Regions from separate parts of the Bacillus sp. ISL-39 genome, predicted to be linked through region 1. Evidence: riboswitches for the same ligand, from Rfam matches in the RefSeq annotation. Region 1 holds a riboswitch; each other region holds the start of a gene.
What was found. Region 1 has a riboswitch for S-adenosylmethionine ahead of J7E37_RS19485 (O-acetylhomoserine aminocarboxypropyltransferase/cysteine synthase family protein). Riboswitches for the same ligand answer to the same signal wherever they lie in the genome.
Positions count from the first base shown of each region.

Region 1 (8,192 bases):
AAGGTAGAAGGAGAAAAGGTTCGCATCGGAATCACAGATTTCGCGCAATCTGAACTTGGCGACATCGTATTCGTCGAACTGCCGGAAGTGGGCGACGAAATCACTGTTGACCAGCCATTCGGAAGTGTAGAATCCGTAAAAACGGTATCAGAGCTTTATGCACCAGTAAGCGGCAAGGTAGTGGAAATTAACGAAGAATTAAATGACAGCCCTGAATTTGTTAACGAATCACCATACGAAAAAGCTTGGATGATTACTGTTGAGCTATCTGACAACAGTGAAGTTGAAAAGCTAATGACATCTGAACAATACGAAGACATGATCAAAGAATAATTTAAACTGACGCCTTGATAATTCAAGGCGTTTTCTATTGTGAATAATTTATTGGAAATTTTATGATGAAGATTGTCCAGCTCCAGCTCCAGCGCCTAGCCAGTTTTCATCCCTGCTATTGCTTCCTCGAGTATCTTGCGAAAGGCGTTAGCTTTGAGCAGCTCGAGACGTTTGTCTAGCTGCGGCTCCTAACTCCTCGAGACGCTTCGGTCCTGCCAATGAAGTCAAAGAGCGACTTCACTGTCAGGCCCTCCAGCGCTTGTCGGAGTAGGGCAGTCGCCTCCGCTTTTCGTCTTCGGTCCGGCCAATGAAGTCAAAGAGCGACTTCATTGGCCAGCCCTCCAACGCTTGTCAGGGCTGAACAAGGCGCTTCCGCTTTTCTTATAAACTCCTTCATTTTTCCATCAATTCATTGCCTGAATTCGGACAAACTAAAAGCAATCAACTATCGAAGAGGGTGAAACTTATGACACTGAACCAACAAAAGCTTGATATAACGGACAGAGTGACAGGAAAGCTTGAAAACGGCCAGGTACAGCTTTACCTGGAAAACGAACACATTGGATCCATAGAGCTTCCAGAAGGAATGCAGATGAAATTGGAGCATCACTATGAGGCAGAACAGAATAAGATTTACCAGCATGTATCAGTGCCGGATCAATCACAACCTCGGTATACTGATTGTGATGAAGGCGGCTGGTGTTAGACAAATCAGAACAGCGGCCAGACATGCCGCTGTTTTTCTCTATGTGCTCCAAGTAAGCAATGCTGGTTAAGATCACATAGAAAATTCTATAAGCCCTAAATCACGCTAGATCATGAAAAAGGTCGCACAGGAAGTTTCTATAAACCCAAAACACAGCGCAACGCTCAATATGGTCATATAAGAAAAGTTTAAGCAGATTTCCTGTCAGCATGCTAGTCTAATTTTTTGCAATCTCCTTTAAAAACAGTGACAATAGAAATATGAACATAACAGCACAAATTCAATATTCATGTTTATAATATTGTAAGGTAATTATCTCTGGTGCATAGGTGGTTATGGCGATGGACGAAAATCACAAGGTGATCATAGTAGAGGGTTCGTCAGACAAAAAGAAAGTTCAAACCGTGCTAAATGAACCGGTTGAAATTATTTGTACTAATGGGACTATTGGTGTTTCGAAGCTTGATGAACTGATTGATTCCCTTTTTGATAAAGATGTATATATCCTCGTGGATGCAGATGCGTCAGGGGAAAAATTGAGAAAGCAATTTAAAAGGGAATTTCCTGAGGCGAACCATTTGTATATTGACAGGATGTACAGGGAAGTGGCTACGGCACCGGAAAATCACCTTGCTACAGTTTTAATTGGCGCAAATATTGATGTTCATGCAGAGTATTTAGAAAAAGGATGACTGTAGATGGAAGAATGGACTAAATCAGAGATGGAAACCTTCCTGGAGGAAAAAAGAACAGGTTACCTATATTTTTACACACCAATGTGCGGTACCTGCCAGGTAGCTGGAAAGATGCTCACTGTCATCGATCAGCTGCTGCTGGAAATTCCTGCAGGCAAAGCAGACTTGAATTATCTGCCTGAGATGGCGGAACGATTTGAGATTGAAAGTGTCCCATGTCTGATTGTGTTGAACATGGGAGAGGTGCTAGAAAAAATCTACGCATTTCAATCTGTTCCTTATCTTTATGAAAAACTAAAAGGTTTAAATTGATGTAAAAGCGGCTATGCCGTTTTTTTTTTTTGCCCATTTCAGATATGTGTTTTGTTTTTACCTTTAAAAGATGATATTGCCGGATAGAAGCGATACTTCCCCGTTAGATAGAGATCCTTTTCTAATAAAAATGAATCGACAAAATAGATTTACATATCGTTCCATAAATATTATATTTAGATTAGCGAAATAATTGAGGGGCGAAATAAAATGGCTCTATACCAGGAATGGGCGGCACAAATTAAAACTTATAATCGAAACATACGACTTACCTTCATTGCGAACATATTGACCCAGATTGGCCTTGGAATTTTCATGGTCATTTATAATTTTTACATCAGGGAGTTAGGCTATAATGAGCTTGTAAACGGAAAGGTCATAGCCATGACCTCGCTGGCAACTGCTCTCATTCTTATCCCTGCAGGCATACTGAGTGATAAAGCAGGCAGGAAAAAATTAATGCTGTATGGAGCCGTCACGACAGGGCTGATCTTATTCAGCCGGAGTATTGTTGAAAGTCAGTCCTTATTAATTCTTTTTGCGTTTGGAACAGGCCTTGCTTCCGCATTTATCCAGGTGTCGATCATTCCCTGGCTGGCGGAGAATTCGAAACCTGAACAACGCGTACATTTATTCAGTATTCACTTTGCGATGATGACGGGTGCCAATGTAATAGGAAGTCTTTTGGGTGGAATCCTCACAGACTTATTCGGCATGGTGGTACCTGGACTTGAAAGTATCAGGTATACATTGATGATTGGATCGTTCTTGTTTATGGCTGCCCTGCTTCCGATTATGAGGTTAAATGAAAATCGGCCATCCCGCATATCGGCTGGCGATATAAAAGAAAAATCCAAAATCATCCCGCATAAAGCCAGCTTCAAAATTATCCTGCTGTTTGCGGTAGCCCAATTGATGATAGGCTTTGGAGCAGGATTGGTCATCCCATACTTGAACCTCTATTTTGCGGATCGGTTCATGGCTTCCAATTCATTGATTGGCCTGGTCATTTCACTGGGGCAGGGAGCAACAGCTGTAGCGATGATCATCGGGCCTTTGGTTGTGCGCAGACTTGGGGAAGTAAGAGCGGTAGTTGTTTTACAGATGCTTTCTTTGCCGTTTTTGCTGCTGACAGCGTACACTCAGAATTTTTGGCTGGCAGCTCTAGGCTTTTTATTCCGTCAGGCACTAATGAACGCGGGCAATCCAATCCAGATGTCGTTAATGATGTCGAAGGTTGATGATTCCATGAAGGGTTTGGCCAACTCTGTGAATCAAATGGTGTTTAATCTCGGCTGGGCAGTGATGGGGCCGGTATCGACTGGGATTGTCTTGAAATACGGTACCTATTGGGGATATGCAACAGTTTTTACTATCACTGCTGGTCTGTATTTAGTTGGATCCACTTATTTCTTCGTAGTCTTCAAAACGATGGATAAGCCAAAATCCGGCATAGTGAATACAAAAACGGCTTGATTACTGTATTTCTTTGGATATATTTCTCGGGAAATGAAAGACAATGCCGAAATATCACACGGTATTGTCTTTTTTACGTTATTCACGATGTAAATTCATTTTTCATCGAATTATTTGTCGAAGGATTCCAACAGGTTTTTCCCTAATTACAAGGAATATGTAATATGAGGGAGTTGATCGGAATGCAAGAACGAATAGACAGGTTTGTGAATGAGATTCCCAACAAAGAGCATATTCTGCAACTAGTAAAAAAACTGGATTTAATCTTAAAAATAGAAGCAGAGGGTAACACCTACTACATGTCTTTTAAGGATGGCAGGGTTGCCCGCTGTGATCCCTGTATGGATACGGGAAAAACTGCAACAATCTCGGGGATGAATGCGTATTTTGAGCATTTATTTGATGGGAATCTTAAATTGCTGCAAGGAATAAAGATGAATTATTTTACAACTGATTGTCCTTTTCGCGCCCAATTGGTTTTGGAATCGTTATTTTATCTTGCGGGACCAGTTCGTGTATAAATTTATATCTGAATAATCTAAATATATTGACTGGTAATTTGTGACGTGCTATTATCACTTTAACGCAGTAAAAACGAAATTGAATATTCTTATCCAGAGAGGCGGAGGGACTGGCCCCATGAAGCCCGGCAACCGGTTGTGAAACACGGTGCTAATTCCAGCAGAGTTTTTGCTCTGAAAAGATAAGGAGAGATGATAAATGACCCTCTTCTTAGGAAGAGGGTTTTTGTTTTTTCAGATAAATTATTTAGATTGGAGAGATGGAGATGACTAATGAGCAAAAGACTTACAGGATAGAAACGCTGGGGGTACATGGCGGCCAGTCACCAGACCCGGTGACCGGAGCAAGGGCAGTACCAATTTATTCGAGCAATGCATTCCAATTCGAAAACACAGAACATGCAGCAGATTTATTTGCACTTAAAGAACCGGGTTATATTTATTCAAGGATACATAATCCGACTGTTACTGCCCTGGAAGAAAAAGTGGCTTTGCTTGAAGGCGGTGTAGGTGCGCTCGCTTTATCAAGCGGGATGTCTGCCATCACGATGGCCATCCTGAACATTGCGCATGCGGGTGATGAGATTGTCGCTGCCGCTAATCTATATGGGGGCACATACAATCTATTTGCTGTCACCCTTCCAAAGTATGGAATAAAAGTTCACTTAGTTGATTCTGTTGATCCTGAAAATTTCCGAAAGGCGATCACTCCAAAAACAAAAGCAGTCTATGCAGAAACAATCGGCAATCCAAGTCTCAGGGTTCTGGATATTGAAGCTGTGGCCGAAGTTGCTCACGAAGCAGGTGTTCCGCTGATCATCGATAACACATTTGCAACACCATATCTATGCCGGCCAATTGAACATGGCGCAGATATCGTCGTCCACTCGGCAACCAAGTGGCTATTAGGAAATGGGACAGTCATGGGCGGGATTATTGTGGATGGCGGAAACTTTGATTGGAAGTCTCCTAAATTCCCAGGCTTCAATGAGCCGGACAACAGCTACCATAACATTGTCTACAGTGAAGCAATCGGTGCTGCCGCCTATATCGTAAAGGCAAGAGTACAGCTTTTGCGTGACCTTGGACCGGCACTCAGTCCGCTGAGTGCGTTCCAATTCAATCTTGGCATAGAAACTTTGCATGTCCGCATGAAGGAGCATATCGCCAATACCCGTAAAATCGTAGGTTACCTTGAGTCCCATCCTGCTGTTACATGGGTCAGCTATCCAGGTCACGAGTCACATCCTGACAAAGAATTGGCAGATCGTTATCTTCCAAAGGGAGCCGGGGCAGTAGTCATTTTTGGAATTGAAGGCGGCAGGGAAGCCGGAGCAAAGCTGATCAACTCATTAGAATTATGGTCCCATGTCGCGAACGTCGGCGACGCAAAAAGCCTGATTATCCATCCTGCAAGCACAACCCATCAGCAGCTGGACTCAGAAGGCCTTAAAGCAGCTGGGGTTCCTGAAGATTTAATCCGCCTGTCAGTGGGGATTGAAAACGTTGAGGACATCATTGAAGACCTGGAGCAGGCGATCGAAAAAGCGACCGGAGTACCTGGAGTCCCGGCTAAAATTTGAAATCCATAACCTTCCAGAAAATATTTGAAAATAATTTTATTGACACACTTTTTTACTCCGTGCTACAATCACACTCGTAACTTAAAACCGATTAGATAATTTAATAGCGTGCTCTTATCAAGAGAGGTGGAGGGAAGTGCCCTATGAAGCCCGGCAACCGTCAGTAAGCATTGCTTGCTGAAATGGTGCCAATTCACGCAAAGCGATCGCTTTGACAGATGAGAGAAAGGAATCCACTATTACTATGCCTTTCTGCTCACTTGCAGGAAGGCTTTTATTTTGTTCTTTTCGAATAAATGCTAAAAAGTTATAGCCAAAAAGCATGTCCGAAAAGATTTTATCACAAGAGCACAATTTTCCCGTTAAGGATAAGAGCCTATTGCCCGATTTTACTGAGTTTGAATTTTTTCGGTTAGGGAATGGGAAACTAGATTGATAACCTTCTTATTTTTAGGGAAATTTAACGGTTTTAATAAGTGTGGAATACTCGGTTGCAAAGAGGGGGAGTCAATTGATTACAATAAAAAATGCCAGAAAGATTTATCCTTCCAACAAGGGAGAGGTTAAGGCAGTCGATGATGTCAACCTTGAAGTCAAGGAAGGAGAAATCTACGGAGTCATCGGCTACAGTGGTGCCGGTAAAAGTACTTTGATTCGAATGCTGAATGGGCTGGAGATCCCGACATCAGGTTCTGTAGTTGTAGCCGGAAAGGAAGTTTCCAGGATTAAGGGAGCAGAACTGCGCAAGGCCCGCCAGGAAATCAGCATGATTTTCCAGCATTTCAACCTGCTCTGGTCAAGAACAGTGGCAGAGAATATCGCGTTCCCGCTTGAAATTGCAGGAGTTCCAAGTGCTGAGAGAGAGAAACGGGTAAAAGAGTTAATCACACTTGTAGGTCTCGAGGGCCGGGGAGATGCCTATCCTTCCCAGTTGAGCGGCGGTCAGAAGCAAAGGGTCGGAATCGCCAGGGCGCTTGCCAATAATCCTAAGGTACTGCTTGGGGATGAAGCAACGTCAGCACTTGATCCGCAGACGACTGACCAGATTCTTGATCTCCTTGTTGATATTAATAAAAGGCTCGGTCTTACGATCGTCCTGATCACTCATGAAATGCACGTTATCAGGAAAATCTGTCACCGTGTCGCCGTAATGGAAGGCGGAAAGGTTGTTGAAACAGGACCTGTTTTGGAAGTATTCAAGAATCCACAGCAGCCAATCACGAAAAGATTCGTCCAGCAGGTGACAGAACCGGAGGAAACAAAGGAAACAGTTGACCACTTACTTGAGCGATATCCACATGGTCGTGTTATCCAGCTGACATTCGTAGGTGAAGGGACCGAACAGCCGCTGATCACCAACTTGATCCGTAAGTTTTCAATAACGGTCAATATTGTCCAGGGTAAAATTTCGCAGACACAAAATGGTTCATATGGAACCTTGTTCATCCATCTTGATGGTGAAGAGGGCGAAGTAGCCCGGGCAATAGAGTATATCGGCCAGCATGAAGTCGGCGTGGAGGTGATTTCGAATGGCTGAGACATTGTTTCCGAATGTCAACTGGGACAGAATGTGGGAAGCGACAGTTGAGACACTATACATGAGTGCCATTTCCGTTGTGGCTACTTTCATCCTTGGAGCAATCCTGGGACTGCTGCTGTTTTTGACATCTAAGGGCAATATTTGGGAAAACAAACCGGTCAATTTAGTATTGAGCGCAATTGTTAATATTTTCAGATCGATCCCGTTCATTATTTTAATCGTCCTATTGATTCCTTTTACAAAGGTCATCGTGGGCTCGATGATCGGGGAAAACGCTGCATTGCCTGCACTGATCATTGGATCGGCTCCATTTTACGCAAGGATGGTTGAAATTGGCTTGCGTGAGATTGATAAAGGGGTCATTGAAGCAGCAAAGTCTATGGGGGCCAAGACGACAACGATCATCTGGAAGGTGCTGCTGCCGGAATCGATGCCAGCATTGGTTTCCGGTATTACAGTGACGGCAATCGCGCTGGTCAGTTACACTGCGATGGCCGGAGTCATCGGCGCAGGCGGACTTGGGAACCTGGCATACCTTGAAGGTTTCCAGAGAAGCCGGAATGATGTCACCTTGATGGCCACCATCATTATTTTGATAATTGTGTTTATAATCCAGTTTGCAGGGGATTTCTTCACTAGAAAATTAGATAAGAGATAAAGGAGAGAATTGAAATGAAAAAATGGTTATTAGCACTGTTAGCACTAATTTTAACAGCGGGACTTGCAGCTTGTGGAACTTCTGAGGAAAACACTGGAGGAGAAGGCGGCAAGGAAGAAAGCAAAAAAATCGTCGTAGGTGCTTCAAACGTACCTCACGCAGAAATTCTGGAAGAAGCAAAAGCATTACTTGAAGAAAAAGGTTACGAGATGGAAATCAAGACATTCAATGACTATGTTGTGCCAAACCAGGCCCTTGATTCAGGCGAGCTGGATGCTAACTACTTCCAGCATATCCCTTACCTTGAGTCACAAATGGCTGAACATGGCTATAAGTTTGAAAATGCTGGCGGCATCCACATCGAGCCT
Region 1 covers NZ_JAGGQM010000028.1:99,415-107,606, forward strand. Annotated here, with positions in the region: gene gcvH (glycine cleavage system protein GcvH) at 1-333, shown strand, start outside; gene J7E37_RS19460 (YusG family protein) at 800-1,039, shown strand; gene J7E37_RS19465 (toprim domain-containing protein) at 1,375-1,731, shown strand; gene J7E37_RS19470 (thioredoxin family protein) at 1,738-2,046, shown strand; gene J7E37_RS19475 (MFS transporter) at 2,257-3,522, shown strand; gene J7E37_RS19480 (hypothetical protein) at 3,705-4,043, shown strand; SAM riboswitch class I at 4,130-4,232, shown strand; gene J7E37_RS19485 (O-acetylhomoserine aminocarboxypropyltransferase/cysteine synthase family protein) at 4,310-5,626, shown strand; SAM riboswitch class I at 5,738-5,851, shown strand; gene J7E37_RS19490 (methionine ABC transporter ATP-binding protein) at 6,138-7,163, shown strand; gene J7E37_RS19495 (methionine ABC transporter permease) at 7,156-7,824, shown strand; gene J7E37_RS19500 (MetQ/NlpA family ABC transporter substrate-binding protein) at 7,839-8,192, shown strand, end outside.

Region 2 (8,192 bases), on a different contig from region 1:
CTCACTGTATTGTTCAGCATTTTGCAAAGGTAAATGAAGATACCTCAATGACGGAAATCATCAATACTGCATTATCAAACTGCAAATTTGTAGTGGATCAAGTCAAATCGATTTTCGAAAAAGATCAACATGCACTGCCTATCGGTTTCACTCAGGAGGACGTCAATCTAGAGGCAAGCCGAGTGTATTCAGACCTTTTTGCATTGCGATATATTAAATATATGGCTTCGGCTGGAACAGTTGCATCAGCAGCTTTTCTGGAAGTATTGGCCAGGAATGATGTAAGACAATTATTTTCGAAGACTTCTGAGACATTTATGAAACTTTATAATGATTCCTGTGACTTGCTTCTAAAAAAAGGTACATTCGTACGCTCACCAACAATACCTCCAATGGAGAAAGCGGAATATCTTCAGGATGAATCATTTTTATCGAGTTTAATTGGAAGACACCGTCCGCTTACCGCTGTGGAACTGGCTCATATATCTAAAAATACAGAGACAAATTCCATTGGCAGAACCTTTTTAGCAGGTTTTTCTCAGACAGCCAAATCACCAGAGGTTCGAACGTTTATGGAAAGAGGTTCTGAAATAGCTGCTAAGCATGAATCGGTATTTAGAGAAATTCTAATACAAGATGGGGTCCCGCTTCCAAGTACCTGGGATTCAGCGATTTCACAATCAATTGTTCCGCCTTTTTCCGATAAGCTGATGATGTTTCAAACCAACAGTTTGAATGCTATCAGTGTTGGTGGTTACGGAACAGCAATGGGAGCAAGCCTAAGAAAAGATTTAGGCGGAGATTATACAAGACTTGTGACTGAAATCCTTCAATATGCAAATGACGGGATTAAAATAATGATTAATAACAGATGGATGGAACAGCCTCCGCAAAATGTCGATAGGGAAGCATTAAGAAACAGAAGTAATTAGTATGAATTGCCATAGTTAGCTTTGTTTTTTCACGTTAACCAATAGATTGGAGAAAAGAAAAGGCCATTTCCGTTTGGAAATGGCCTTTATGTCTATTTCGCTGTAGGTCCGCCTTTTTCTTCGATCACGGATGGTACGTTTGTGAACTTTTTGAAGTTTTCACGGAACTTGCCTGCGAGTTCGTTTGCTTTTGCGTAGTATGATTCTTTGTCGCTCCATGTTTTGACGGGCTGGAGGACATCGTCAGGTACACCAGGTACATGTGCCGGAATATCCAGGCCGAAGATTTCGTCTTTGACGGTTTCGACATTGTTCAGTTCGCCCTCAAGTGCTGCCTGGACCATTGCGCGTGTGTAGGCCAGCTTCATGCGGCTTCCTGTGCCATACTCCCCGCCTGTCCAGCCTGTGTTCACGAGGAAGACCTTCGCATTGTGCTCGTCAATTTTTTCACCGAGCATTTCCGCATATCTTGTTGCTGCAAGCGGAAGGAAAGGTGAACCAAAGCAAGTCGAGAACGTTGCCTGCGGTGAAGTGATCCCGCGCTCAGTTCCAGCGAGCTTTGATGTATATCCGCTCAAGAAATGGTACATTGCCTGTTCCTTCGTCAGCCTGGCGATTGGAGGCAAGACTCCGAAAGCATCAGCAGTCAGGAAGACGATCGCGTTCGGATGACCGGCAATGCTAGGGTCTACGATGTTATCGATTGCCTGGATCGGATAAGCTGCACGAGTGTTTTCAGTCAGGCTGCCGTCATCATAATCCGCAACTCGGGTCTCATCATCGACCACGACATTTTCAAGAACAGATCCGAAGCGGATTGCATCATAAATCTGCGGTTCTTTTTCCTTCGATAAGTTGATGCACTTCGCGTAGCAGCCGCCTTCGATGTTGAAGACACCGTTAGCTGACCAGCCATGCTCATCATCACCAATCAGGCGGCGATTGTTATCAGCTGACAGAGTTGTTTTTCCGGTTCCGGACAAGCCGAAGAACAATGCAACATCTCCTTCGCGTCCCACATTTGCAGAGCAGTGCATGGAAAGGATGCCGTTTTCAGGAAGCAGGTAGTTCATCACGGAGAAAATCGATTTCTTCATTTCGCCCGCATATTCTGTTCCGCCGATCAACACGACGCGCTGTTCAAAGGAAACGATGATGAATGTCTCGGAATTCGTTCCATCAACCTCTGGATCCGCTTTGAAAGTCGGTGCAGATATGACCGTGAATTCAGATTCATGGTCTGCAAGCTCTTCCTCAGTTGGACGGATGAACAATTGATGTGCGAAAAGGTTGTGCCAGGCGTATTCGTTGATGACCTGGATCGGAAGGCGGTATTTCTTGTCAGCGCCAGCGAATCCTTTGAATACAAAAACTTCTTCTTTTTCTTTAAGGAAATTCAATACCTTATTATATAGCTTTGTAAAAGATTCCTCGGAAATCGGCTGGTTGACAGAACCCCAGTCAATTTTATCCTTCACTGACTCTTCTTCGACAATGAATTTATCTTTAGGTGAACGGCCAGTATATTTACCAGTAGTCGCTCTGACTGCACCAGTTGAAGTCAGGAGCCCTTCGTTCCGGTTCAGGACCTTTTCAACAAGCTGGGGAACGGATAACTGCACCTGTACATTGCTTCCTTTTAATAATGCTGAAAGTTCATTTGATATTCCTACAACATTCATCGGAGAATACCTTCCTTTTTTAAAAGATTAATAATTTGTAAGTGTTTACATCTCGTTATTAGTATAACACATTGGTTCAATTAATCTATACTAATGATTCGGAAAATTACCTTGTACCTCACTTGCGTTATATAATTCTTTCTTTATATAGTCAAGCAAAAAGGGTTCATTTAAGTACCTTTTTATTATACAAAAAAACTTTCAACAACAATCGACAAAATTACCGAGAAAATCATTGACATGCAATTATAGTTTCGATATGATTTGTCCTTGAACGGATACTCTCTTATCCCGAGCTGGTGGAGGGACAGGCCCAATGAAACCCAGCAACCTGCAAACGTGAAAAAACAGCCTTTGGAATGCTGATCTTTTTCCGGGCAAAGGTGCTAACCTGACGCAAGGGAACTGCCCTTGAACGATAAGAGCGAAAGGCGCGGATTTAAGCAAAAACCTTTCCTCGTAAATGGAGAGGTTTTTTATATTGCTTTTTTCTGTCCGATGCATGGAAATGCTGCTGGACTGCCTTCTTAGGTGTCATTGCTCCCGTGGGTGAAATTAGGAAAAAAAGACATTCACCATGAATCCTAAACAAATTTTTCTAATAAAAACTCAGCGTTTATTTCATACTACATAGGGAATGAGTACCGTATCAACCCGGGGTCTGTATTGGGACAGCCTCGATCAATTTTTATAAATAAGGGAGGAACTCAGATGTCAAACAAACGCCGTTTGTTCACTTCTGAATCAGTAACAGAAGGCCATCCGGATAAAATCTGCGACCAGATTTCTGACGCGATTTTGGATGCGATCCTTGCAAAAGATGCTAATGCACGTGTTGCTGCTGAAACATCAGTTACAACAGGACTTGTACTTGTTGCAGGGGAAATCACTACATCTACATACGTAGACATTCCGAAAATCGTTCGTGAAACAGTCAAGGAAATTGGCTATACTCGCGCGAAGTACGGTTTCGACTCTGAAACATGCGCTGTATTGACTTCAATTGACGAGCAGTCTGCTGACATCGCAATGGGTGTTGACCAGGCGCTTGAAGCACGTGAAGGCCAAATGTCCGATGCAGAAATCGAAGCAATCGGAGCAGGAGACCAGGGCTTAATGTTCGGGTTTGCCTGCAACGAAACGAAAGAGCTAATGCCGCTTCCGATTTCATTGGCACATAAGATTTCCCGCCGCCTGACTGAAGTGCGCAAGGAAGAAATCCTTCCATACCTTCGTCCAGACGGAAAAACTCAGGTAACAGTAGAGTACGATGAGAACGACAAGCCAGTCCGCATCGATACAATTGTTATCTCCACTCAGCACCACCCGGAAGTTTCGCTCGAGCAAATCCAGCGCAACCTTAAAGAACATGTCATCAAGCCTGTTGTACCAGCGGAATTGATCGACGAAAACACAAAATACTTCATCAATCCAACTGGCCGTTTCGTAATCGGCGGACCACAGGGTGATGCAGGTCTTACTGGCCGCAAGATCATCGTAGATACTTACGGCGGATACGCTCGCCATGGCGGAGGCGCATTCTCTGGTAAGGATCCTACAAAAGTTGACCGTTCAGCTGCATACGCTGCACGTTACGTTGCGAAGAACATTGTAGCTGCCGGCCTTGCTGAAAAAGTTGAAGTTCAGCTTGCATACGCAATCGGTGTTGCTCGTCCGGTATCCATCTCAATCGATACTTTCGGAACAGGCAAAGTAAGCGAAGATGTATTGATCGACGTTGTAGAAAGCAACTTCGACCTTCGTCCTGCTGGAATCATCAATATGCTTGACCTGCGCAAGCCAATTTACAAGCAGACAGCTGCTTATGGACACTTTGGCCGTTCTGACGTTGACCTTCCATGGGAGCGTACAGACAAGGCAGAGACGCTTCGCACCCAAGCACTAGATAAATAAAAAAGTACAAAGGGAGTTGCATAGGAATATGTAACTCCCTTTATTATTTGCCGTCTAATCAGGGAACACTCAAAAACTCGCCTGGTTTGCACCTGGTTCAAAAGGTGTAAAATAGAGTATTACCTTAAATTTCCCTTAGATTTTACTGCAAAAATTTTGCGTTTAATGATAGTATTAGATGGTATGTTTTTAGAAAGATGCATTTCTTTAGGTTCTTTGTTATAAAAATCGCGCCTTGAGCGGAAATCAGCGCAAAACTAAATTTTTTCTGAAATGAAAAACTAAATTTTTTCTGAAATGGAGAAGGTGAAGTACATAATGTGTGGTTTTATCGGTTGTGTACATGAGAATGCACAGGAATTCAGCGGATATAATAAGCAGCTGTTTAAAAATATGAATAATATCATTACCCATCGCGGGCCTGATGATGATGGATATTTCTATGATGAGCATATCCAATTCGGCTTCCGCCGTCTGAGCATCATCGACCTTGAGGCTGGCCATCAGCCCTTGACCTATGAAAATGAGCGTTACTGGATCATTTTCAACGGGGAAATCTACAACTATCTTGAGCTTCGTGAAGAGTTGATTGAAGAAGGGCTTAGCTTCGAAACTCACTCGGATACTGAAGTCATCATTGCTCTATACAGCCATCTTAAAGAGCAGGCTGTCGACAAGCTGCGCGGAATGTTCGCGTTTGTCATCTGGGATAAGCAGGAGCAGGTTCTTTACGGTGCCCGTGACCATTTTGGCATCAAGCCATTTTTCTACTTTGAAGATGGCGACCGCACGTTCTTTGGTTCTGAGAAAAAGAGTATCCTGCTTGCACTGGAAAACGATGTCCTTGATTACAAGGCTCTCCAGCATTATTTGACATATCAGTTCGTACCAGAGCCGAATACAATGTCCGAAGGCATTTACAAGCTTGAACCGGGGCATTATTTTACAAAGAAAATCGGTTCACCGATGGAAATCAAGCGTTACTGGAAAGCGAGCTTTTCGCCAATCCACAAAACGGAGGATGAATTCACGAAGGAGATCAGGGACGTCCTGTTTGAATCCGTAAAAATCCACATGCGCAGTGATGTGCCGGTTGGATCATTCCTTTCTGGCGGAATTGATTCTTCGATCATCGCGTCGATTGCGAAGCAGTACCATCCTGGAATCAAGACATTCTCTGTTGGTTTTGAACAGAATGGCTTCAGCGAAATTGACGTCGCGAAGGAAACAGCCGATCGACTCGGTGTCGAAAACATCAGCTATGTAATCAGTCCGCAGGAATACATGGATGAACTGCCGAAAATCATGTGGCATATGGATGACCCGCTTGCCGACCCGGCAGCGATCCCTTTGTATTTTGTTGCCCGTGAAGCACGGAAGCATGTAACGGTTGTCCTTTCAGGTGAAGGAGCGGATGAACTGTTCGGCGGATACAATATCTACCGTGAACCGCAGGATCTTGAGATGTTCAAAAAAATCCCACAGGCAGGGAAGGTCATGCTAAAAGGCATCGCGAAAATGATGCCAGAGGGAATGAAGGGGAAAAGCTTCATTGAACGCGGCGTGACGCCAATGGAAGAACGTTATATCGGAAATGCGAAGATGTTCACTGAAAAAGAGAAGAGCGAGCTGCTGCACGTATATAACGGCCAATACGATTACAGGGATATCACGAAACCTCTTTACAGGGAGAGCAGAGGATATGACCCGGTTGATACGATGCAATATATCGACATTCATACATGGATGCGCGGCGACATTTTATTAAAAGCTGATAAAATGACGATGGCTCATTCACTGGAGCTTCGTGTTCCGTTCCTGGATAAGATTGTTTTCGAAACAGCTTCGAAGATTCCTACAAGCCTGAAGACGGCTAATAATACAACGAAGTATATCTTACGTAAAGCGGCTGAAGGTGTGGTTCCTGAGCATGTGTTAACCCGCAAGAAGCTGGGCTTCCCGGTGCCGATCCGCCACTGGCTGAAGAATGAAATGAATGAATGGGCAAAGAATATCATCAAGGAAAGCAACACAGAGCATCTCATCAATAAGTCATACCTTTTGAAGCTGCTGGATGACCACTGCCAGAACAAGGCGGATAACAGCCGCAAAATCTGGACGGTATTGATGTTCATGATGTGGCATGATGTGTATGTCGAAAAAAAATACTCCTACCAAAAGGAGTATGAGGCTCAAAAAGTATTGCAGTCTTAATAATCAGGGAAGGTAGGTAATGGCCTGCCTTCCCATTTGCACCCAGGCTTCCACGAAGTCCTTCATGGGTGCTTTTTTATTTTTTTCGCCCGTTAATGGGTCATTGAAGTAAATGAAGTGTTCATCATAGCCTGTAATCAGGACTGAATGCTCCTTCATGGTTACTTTCACGGGTCCATCAGGCGTATACCATGTCTGGAAAAAGCTATCGTCCAGTTTTCTGTATTCGGTGTTCGTGATGATCCAAACCGGCCGGCCATCTGACAGGTGGATTTTCAGCTCCTGTAATTCTGCGCCCGTCAAATCTTTTATTTTGCCGGGAAGATACTGTTCTGCCAGTTCGGCAATCGGCTTGTGATAGACTCCAAGTCCTGGTTCTGTGTAGGTGTACATATTGCCGACAAACCCTTTATTCGGATCGCCAAAATAGATTTTGCCATCACTAAGACGATATTCGGCAGGGTTTTTCTTCACTTCTCTTGCGAGTGTCAGCTTGTCAGCCTCCACCCCTTGATGCTGCAGAAGCATGGCCAGGCTTGTGACCTCACATCCTCTTGGGAGCTCAGGCATTTGCCAGATGATCGGCGCGTCCAGGAGTACCTGTTTTTTAATCGGGATGATATCAGGTTCATAATTTTCTATGATCACAGGTGCCCTTTCGGAAGCCGGTTCAGGCTCTTCAAGCCAGTTTTTCACCGATTGTACGGCCTTGGCAACATGGGAAGCCTGCACATTTTCCATCAGGAAAGCCCCGAGGATCGATGTAAAAACAAACAGGAACATCAGGATAGATTTCATCATGCTATTTTGTTTTCGGATCAACAGAAAAAACAAGAACACCAGCGGGATAATCGCCGCAAGCGGTAAATACAGTTTGTCCACATCCATCACCACGTCCGCATATTTCAAAAATAAAAGGGTATATTATATTATTTAGTATCGGACTGGTGAGGGAGTTTTTTTAGCGGATCATTCACCTTTGTTGCAAACTTTTATAGTATTGTCCTTTTTCAGCGTATTCTCTGGAGATCCGTTCCATGTCGCGGATATCGTCTTCATTCAATTCACGGATGACCTTTGCCGGGCGACCAAAAGCCAGTGTGTTGGGCGGGATTTTCTTTCCCTGCGGAACAAGGCTGCCGGCACCGATAAACGCACCTTCTCCGATTTCAGCCTGGTCAAGGATAATCGAGCCCATCCCGATCAAGGCTTTTTTCCTGATGATGCAGCTGTGAAGGATGACCTGATGTCCGACCGTCACTTCATCTTCGAGGATTAATGGATTGTTCGGACTCTGGTGCAGGACTGAGTTATCCTGGATATTGACTTTATTGCCAATGACCGTCGGAGCTACATCGCCGCGGATCGAGGTATTGAACCAGACACTCGATTCCTCGCCGATTTCGACGTCTCCGGTAATTGTTACATAATCCGCAATAAAAGCAGAATC
Region 2 covers NZ_JAGGQM010000011.1:5,344-13,535, forward strand. Annotated here, with positions in the region: gene J7E37_RS10475 (DUF3231 family protein) at 1-932, shown strand, start outside; gene pckA (phosphoenolpyruvate carboxykinase (ATP)) at 1,025-2,614, opposite strand; SAM riboswitch class I at 2,898-3,039, shown strand; gene metK (methionine adenosyltransferase) at 3,326-4,528, shown strand; gene asnB (asparagine synthase (glutamine-hydrolyzing)) at 4,847-6,742, shown strand; gene J7E37_RS10495 (C39 family peptidase) at 6,746-7,630, opposite strand; gene J7E37_RS10500 (gamma carbonic anhydrase) at 7,716-8,192, opposite strand, start outside.
Region 2: it holds a riboswitch for S-adenosylmethionine, as region 1 does, so the genes downstream of both, metK (methionine adenosyltransferase) here and J7E37_RS19485 (O-acetylhomoserine aminocarboxypropyltransferase/cysteine synthase family protein) in region 1, are expected to answer to the same signal.

Region 3 (8,192 bases), on a different contig from region 1:
AAAAAGAGCCCGCACATCATTGTCGGAACTCCAGGACGGACGAATGAACTGATCAAGCAGAAGAAACTGAAAATGCATAAAGTCCATACAGTCGTCCTAGATGAAGGCGATCAGCTTCTGACCCCCGAGCATAATGAAACGGTAAAAAGCATTGTCAAGTCGACACTTGCTGATCAAAGACAGCTTCTGCTATTTTCAGCCACTCTTCCAGAGACTGTCGAAAAATCAATCAAGAGATTGGCGAAGGATCCAGAGATCATCAATGTCAAAAAGGACGAAACGATCGATGCTGCCAAAGTTGAGCATATTTATTTTCTCAGCGAGCAGCGTGACAAGATCAAAGTTCTTGAGAAGATTGCCCGCCTGGATGGAACGAAGTCACTTGTTTTTATTAAGGACATCGCGAACCTGACTATCGCTGCTGAAAAACTGAAGTTTAAGGACATTCATGTCGGCCAGCTGCACAGTGATTTGGACAAGCAGGACCGTCAGCGTTATTTGAATAAGTTCCGGGACGGTAACAGAGAAATGCTGCTAGTCACCGAAGTTGCAGCGCGTGGTTTGGATATTAAAGGTGTCACTCACGTTGTCCACTATGATTTCCCGAGAGAGCAGGACCAATACATCCACCGCTCCGGACGCACAGGCCGATTTGGCGCGGAGGGAACCGTAATCTCGATCGTTAATGAACGGGAAGAACGCGATTTGAAAAGGTTCTGCAAGGCACTTAATATTACGCCGGTGCAAAAAGAATTTTACGGCGGTAAAATTGTCGACCCAGAATAATGAGTTACGAAGCTATAGGATCTACTTCTATAGCTTCTTTACTGCAAACAAAGGTTTTTTTGAAAAAGAGTCAGAATATATATTCCGTAGATTATTTTTGAAGGCAATGAAAAAGCGGTTGTAATCACCAGCCGAATTCACATAGCCTTTTTGAAAGGAAATGTTGAACGTGAAAAATCCACATTTGAATACATTGATGGCAGAGTGGCTGCTGGAAGCGACGATTGATGAGATGCAGGAGAAAATGGAGAAGGGCGAGCTGTCTTCCCATGATCTTGTTCTGATGTATCAGGCCCGAATCGCGGCTTTTGATGAAACAACCAAATCAGTGCTTGAGGTGAATCCGGATGCATTACAGATTGCGGCTTCACTGGATGCTGAACGAAAACAGAAAGGTCCCAGAGGCCCTTTGCACGGTATTCCGGTCCTTGTAAAAGATAATATCGATACAAACGATAAAATGCATACTAGTGCTGGATCGCTGGCATTAAAGGACTCCTTTGCGCAGAAAGATTCCTTTGTCGCTGCAAAGCTAAGGGAAGCAGGCGCCGTCATTCTTGGCAAGACGAATATGACAGAGTGGGCAAACTTCATGGCGAATGGCATGAAGAGCGGATACAGCTCCCGCGGTGGCCAGGTGCTGAATCCGTACGGTCCAGGGAAGTTTGATGTCGGCGGCTCGAGTGCTGGTTCCGGCGCCGCAATTGCCGCTAATTTGGCTGCGGTTGCGGTTGGAACAGAAACAGATGGCTCGATTTTAAATCCTTCTTCCAAAAATTCATTGGTGGGCATCAAGCCGACAGTCGGACTTGTCAGCCGCAGCGGCATCATCCCGATTGCCCACACTCAGGATACAGCTGGCCCGATGGCGAGAACTGTAAAGGACGCGGTTTACCTTTTGGAAGCGATTGTCGGCCAGGATCCGCAAGACCCGGCAACGATGGTCAGCTTTCCGGAATTCAGTCACGGCTCTCTTTTCGATGAACATGCATTAAAAGGAGCCAAAATCGCTGTTGTCAGGGAAGAGTATATTGGCAAGTGGACCCAGGAGCAGGAGCATATTTTTCAAAAAGCGGTTGAAAAACTGGAAGAGCTTGGCGCAGAGATCGTTGAAGCAGAAATCCCGGCGGCGAAAGCAACCTGGGGGTACAAAGTTTTGAGCTATGAATTCAAAGCGGATTTGAATGCTTATCTGAACGGTCTGGCACCGAATGTTCCAGTCAGGACGCTTGCTGACGTGATTGCTTTCAATTATGAGCATGGCGAGAAAATGCTGAAATACGGGCAGGAAGTGCTGCTCGAATCGGATGCGACAAGCGGGACACTGACCGAGGCTGAGTACCTCGAAGAGCTCGAATACAATCTTTATATGGCAAGGGAGCAGGGAATTGACTATGCATTGAAAGAATATGGAGCGGATGCGGTGCTGTTCCCGATGGATGGCTCAACAATCGGCTCAAAAGCAGGGTACCCATCCGTTACGGTCCCGACTGCTTTTACTGAAGATGGAGAGCCAGTCGGCATCACCTTCACAGGTACCGCCTTCAGCGAACCATTTCTGATCAGGCTTGCCTATGCATACGAGCAGGCAACTAAGGTGCGCCAGGTGCCTGAACTTAGAATAAACGCCGGAGAAAAAATCCATACTACTTCATGAATCCATCAAAAGGAGCGAGGTAGAATGGGTAGACAAAAGCTTGGCAACGGAAACGCCCAGCGCAACAACAACAAGAAGAAGGGCAACAATACACCCGAAGAACTAGTCGAATTCACAACAGGCCAGAAAGAAAAGAAATTCAACAATCCGATTGATTGACAGCAAAGTGCCCCGGCGATTGTTCGCCAGGGCACTTTTTAAAAATTGTCCTCATTCACAAGGCTGATGCCGCCTTATTAATGTCCGCTGCTCCTATCAAAGTTGCTTCCTGAAACGTCGGCGACATTTTCAATGGCGACAAGCGCATTTGGATCGATTTCGTTGACAACTGAGCGCAGTGTGGACAATTCGATCCGGCTGACGATGGTGTAGATGATTTTCTTTGGTTCACTTGAAAAAACACCCTGGCCCTGGATGTAGGTCATGCCCCGGCCTAATTGTTTTAGCAATGCTTCGGCGATTTCTTCAGGAACATCGGAAATGATTGTGACGGATTTTAGCTCCTCCATCCCTTCGACGACGACGTCGATCATCTTGAAGGCAATGAAATAGGTGATGATGGAGTACATGGCCGTTTCCCAGCTGAACACTAGCAGGGCGGCTAAAATGAAGATGAATAAGTTCATGACCATGACAATCTGACCGACAGAGACGGTGCGCTTTTTGCTGACAAGGATGGCGATGATTTCGGTTCCATCCAGTGCGCCGCCTGCCCGGATGACCAGACCAACCCCTGTGCCAAGGATTACCGCTCCGATGATCGTTGCTAAAAATAAATCATCCGTCACAGGTTCAAAATGGTGTAAATAAGCAGTCGCGCCGGATAAAATAATGACTCCATATAAGGTGCGGAACGTAAATTTCAATCCCATTCTCCGATATCCGATATATAGGAAAGGAAGGTTAAACACTAACAGGAATATACTCATCGAGATGTTCGTCAGTTCCGCTGCGATGATTGACAGCCCGATGACCCCTCCGTCAAGGATCGCGTTAGGAACAAGGAACAGATCGAGCCCGAATGCCGCGATAACCGCGCCGATTGTGATCGTCACAAGCTGTGTGACCTCTTTGATTATTCTTTTTTTCTTCGTTGTTGCCACTAAAGATCAAACCCTTTTCTATTAAGAATGTTTTCGCATTGATTGTTGCTTTTCGTTATTAATCTATCAACCGCATATTGGCTAGCTTCAAGGGGCCCTTTTCTAGCAGCTCCTTAACTGAAAATGCATAAGAAAACGTAAATATTCATAACCTGATTTTTACGTTTGACTATGAAAGCAACAAAGTTTACGAAAAGAGACTCTATAAAAACTCTACTATTAATTAGTAATGTATGTACTATACTTATTGTATCAAACATTAAAGCTAGCTGGTATTTTTTCATTATATATCCATGATTAGTAAAACCGGTAAATGGGGTAATGAGAAGGGGGAAGTTATTTGAAATTACGGAGGGGCTTTTTTTGGCTAACAATACTCAAGCTAAACATAAATCAAATAATCAGTCAGATTCAAAAAATAAGAAGAATCATCAGACTGGTAAAAATAAGAGAAAGTCATATATGAGAACTAACCCTAAGCCGCAGGAGAATGAGGAAAACAGACTGAAGCGGGCTGATGAAAGAAATCAAAAGCATGATGGCAATAAAGGAAGCGAAAATGGGAAGCCATCACATCAATCAAAAAAAGAAAAGGGCAACTCTTCTTCAAATCATTCAAAAAACGATAAAAGCAGGTCTTCCACCCAACAGGCCGGCAATGGCAATGGAAAGGCATCTTCCAATCAATCCAAGAATGGTAAAGAAAATGGCAAACCAGCCTCAAAACAATCGATAAACGGCAATGGTAATAAGGGTGGGAATGAAGGCGGCAAGAATTCATCAAACAAAAATCCTGATTCAGGAGCGAAAACTTCAGAAGATCAAGAAGTAAAGCATAAAGAGCAATCCGGCAAGTTCGAGACGGCCTTTAACAGGATTCACAAAGCGCTGAAGGAAATGGTAAAGGGAACGGACAGCGATGCGTTCGTGGAACTGCTGTACTCTGGGTATAAAAATCATTCATTGGTTCGTAAATATAAAAGTGAACTGCATCAGTTTGCGAAGCTCCGCAATGCGATTGTCCATGAGCGGGTGAACGCAGATTATTATATTGCCGAGCCGCATATCGAGGTGGTCGAACGGATTGAGGAGATCGCAAGGGAGTTTGAGAAGCCGCAGACGGCACTATCAATCGCGACCAGCCCGGTGTTTTACTATTACGAGGATGCCTATCTTAAAGATGTTCTAAAGGTGATCAATAAGTTTGATTTTACACGATTCCCTGTCTACGACAAGGATGATAAGTATGTTGCCTTGCTGACTTCAACGGAAATCATCCAGTGGCTGGCGAAGCATTTTTCCGACAGTGTGGTCCATTTCGAGGATGTCCGTGTAAAAGAGCTTTTGACGAAGGGGAAAAATTACTTTGTGACCTTTGTGGATGAGGCTGCATCACTTTATCATATTGAAGAATTATTCGAGCGATACCATACAAGAGGCAAGAAACTGCAGGCAGTCATCATTACGGAAACGGGAGACCGCCACGGGAAGCCAATTGGAGTGATAACGCCGTGGGACTTGCTTGACAGCGATCCGGAAGATTGAGCAGCCAATCTTCCAGCTGTCTCCAGCGTGAATCCAGTGTTTTCAGTGTGTGAACTGTCATTGACGATAAACCAGGGATGCTGATATACTTCAGCTATCTAAACTATTTTTAAAACCGAAATAACTCTTATCAAGAGCGGCGGAGGGACAGGCCCTGTGAAGCCCGGCAACCATCGTTTAAAATGAAAGGTGCTAATTCCTGAAGATTGCAGTCTGAAGATAAGTGAGGCTGACTGTAACCTCTCCTTATTTGGAGAGGTTTTTTATGATTATTTTTTCCATACTACAAATTCTAAAAGCAGGTGACCAAATGGCGAAAAAATTTGAAACGGAAGTACTTCATTCCATACATAAGAAGCAAACAGGAATTAAGAGCAAGGCGACACCGATTTATCAGACATCAGCATTTACCTTTAATGACCTTGATGAGCTTGAGGGCTTTTATCAGGGAGAGGGAAATTATTTATATTCAAGAGTTGGAAATCCGAATACGGATGAACTTGGTCAATCCTTAGCGGCACTTGAACTTGCGGAAGACGGGGCAGCAGCTTCCTCTGGTTTGGCTGCGATTTTAGCTGGTGTCCTGGCAGTGGTGAAGAATGGCGATCATATTGTTGCGGCTGATGATGTTTACGGCGGCAGTTTTCATATGCTGAAAGCTGAATTGGAGCGCTTTGGAATCGAAACAACGTTTGTCTCGTTTGCAGACCTAGAAAATGTAGAGCAGGCCATCAAATCCAATACGAAACTTCTTTACACAGAGTCCATCACAAATCCGCTCCTCCGTGTTGAAAAATTGGAGGACGTCATTGCGCTGGCTAAGAAAAGAAATCTTACTGTATTAGTTGATAATACGTTCGCTACACCGCTTTATGTCCGCCCGTTATTGCTAGGAGCCGATCTTGTCGTCCACAGTGCCACGAAATACATCGGAGGCCACAGTGATGTTACCTCTGGTGTTATCGTTGGCAAGAAGGTATTGATAGCAGAAGCGCGCGCAAGAATCGTGAATCTTGGTGCGAACCTCAGCCCGTTTGAAGCGTGGCTGACTTGCAGAGGGTTGAAGACCCTTGCTTTAAGAATGAAAGCTCAATCGGAAAATGCCAGGTTGCTGGCTGACAGTCTGAAGGAACATCAGAATGTTTCAAAGGTATATTATCCATTTTCAGAAGGTGAAAAAGGTTTTGGTGCCATCGTAACAATTGAACTGGCAGAACACGTGGATACAGACAGGTTTTTGAAATCGCTTGGTTGGATAAAGATTGTGCCTACACTTGCGGGAGTTGAAACGACTGTCTCCCATCCGCTGAAAACCTCCCATCGCGCGCTGCCTCCAAAGGCTCAGGCAGAGCTTGGCATTACGTATCGACTAGTCAGGATTTCAGTGGGAATCGAGAATAGCCAGGATATAATCGAGCAATTTGAAGCTGCACTGACTGAGGCTGGAAATTAAAAAATTTCGGGTTGCTTCGAATTTAACTAAAAAAGTCTCTTTGGTTTATCATATCAGCAGTTAATCGTTCGACATAAGGTTTACGCCTCCTGTGTGTGGGTATTTTTATAGGGACTACTCGTCTAAAGGAGGCTTTTAATATGTTTGAACATGAAAAACATCTTGTTGGAGTATATGATAACGAGCAAGACGCAATCCAGGCTGTTGAGGACCTGAAAAGACAGGGATACTCAACCGATGACATTTCTGTAATCAGTAAAAACGAAGATGAGGTTCACGATGTAAACGAAGCTACCGGTACAAAGACTGAGGAAGGTCTTGCTGCAGGAGCGGCAACAGGCGGCGTATTAGGCGGCCTTACTGGATTATTGGCAGGCATCGGCGCACTTGCGATCCCTGGAATCGGTCCAATCGTAGCTGCGGGCCCAATCGCTGCGACACTTACTGGCGCTGCAGTAGGCGCAGGTGCAGGCGGTTTGGCTGGAGCACTGATCGGAATGGGTATTCCGGAAGATGAAGCAGAACGCTACGAAGGCTATGTAAAAGAAGGTAAGATTCTCGTTGTTGTCGAGCGCGACGAAAACAGAGTTGGCCTGAATGATCGTACTACAGCGATTGATGGCACTAGGACTGGAAACCCAGTTGATGCACCGCTGACTTCGGACAACCCTGCCAACACTCGTTTTGATAACACACGCGACTTTTAATAACCATGCCATATAAAAAGGCTGCCAGATCATTCTGGCAGCCTTTTGGCATCCTACGACTTACTCTTTCTCTCCGTATCCAATAAATCGATCCGACTGGCGTCATCGTAATTGAAAGCGGATGTGATGAAGAACATCAACATGCCGCCGATTATACCGAGACAAATGACAAAACCAATGGTCATCACCCAAAGATAGCCCATAATTCGCATTCCTCCCTTGATTAATCTATATGCAACGTGCTTGTGATGTTTTCTTATAAAAAAATAATAAAGTATAATTTCTTGGATTATTCTCATCCTATCAGGTGAGGAGGATGGAAAATGTTCAAGAAAATAATATTAGCTCTGCTTTTAATGGTAATAGCCATCCCGACTGTTTCGTTTGCCCAGCAAGTCCACACAGTACGGCCCGGGGACACTCTATGGAAAATTTCAGTCAGGTACCAGGTTGGACTTTCCGAAATCATCGCCGCCAACCCGCAGTTTAAAAATCCAAATTTGATTTATCCTGGCCAGAGGGTGAATATCCCTACAATAAGAGCAACAAAGAGTATCGAAAGCCAGGTAATCCAGCTTACAAACCAGGAGCGCGCCAAGAATGGCCTGAAGCCACTTGCTGCTGACTGGCAGCTCTCCAGGGTCGCCAGATATAAATCAGCAGATATGAGAGACAAAAATTATTTCTCCCATACCAGTCCCACATTCGGCAGTCCCTTCACGATGATGAAGAGCTTCGGAATCAATTACCGAAGTGCTGCCGAAAACATTGCAGCCGGCCAAAGAACACCAAATGAAGTGGTCCAATCATGGATGAACAGTCCTGGGCACCGGAAGAACATCCTTAGCCCTGCGTACACCCATATTGGTGTCGGGCATGTAACCGGCGGCAACTATGGTCACTATTGGACGCAAATGTTTATTGCAAAATAAATAGTACGA
Region 3 covers NZ_JAGGQM010000005.1:264,136-272,327, reverse strand. Annotated here, with positions in the region: gene J7E37_RS07395 (DEAD/DEAH box helicase) at 1-786, shown strand, start outside; gene J7E37_RS07390 (amidase family protein) at 956-2,443, shown strand; gene J7E37_RS22225 (hypothetical protein) at 2,468-2,602, shown strand; gene J7E37_RS07385 (YitT family protein) at 2,680-3,546, opposite strand; gene J7E37_RS22025 (CBS domain-containing protein) at 3,910-5,091, shown strand; SAM riboswitch class I at 5,216-5,317, shown strand; gene J7E37_RS07375 (trans-sulfuration enzyme family protein) at 5,402-6,544, shown strand; gene J7E37_RS07370 (YflT domain-containing protein) at 6,685-7,251, shown strand; gene safA (SafA/ExsA family spore coat assembly protein) at 7,575-8,183, shown strand.
Region 3: it holds a riboswitch for S-adenosylmethionine, as region 1 does, so the genes downstream of both, J7E37_RS07375 (trans-sulfuration enzyme family protein) here and J7E37_RS19485 (O-acetylhomoserine aminocarboxypropyltransferase/cysteine synthase family protein) in region 1, are expected to answer to the same signal.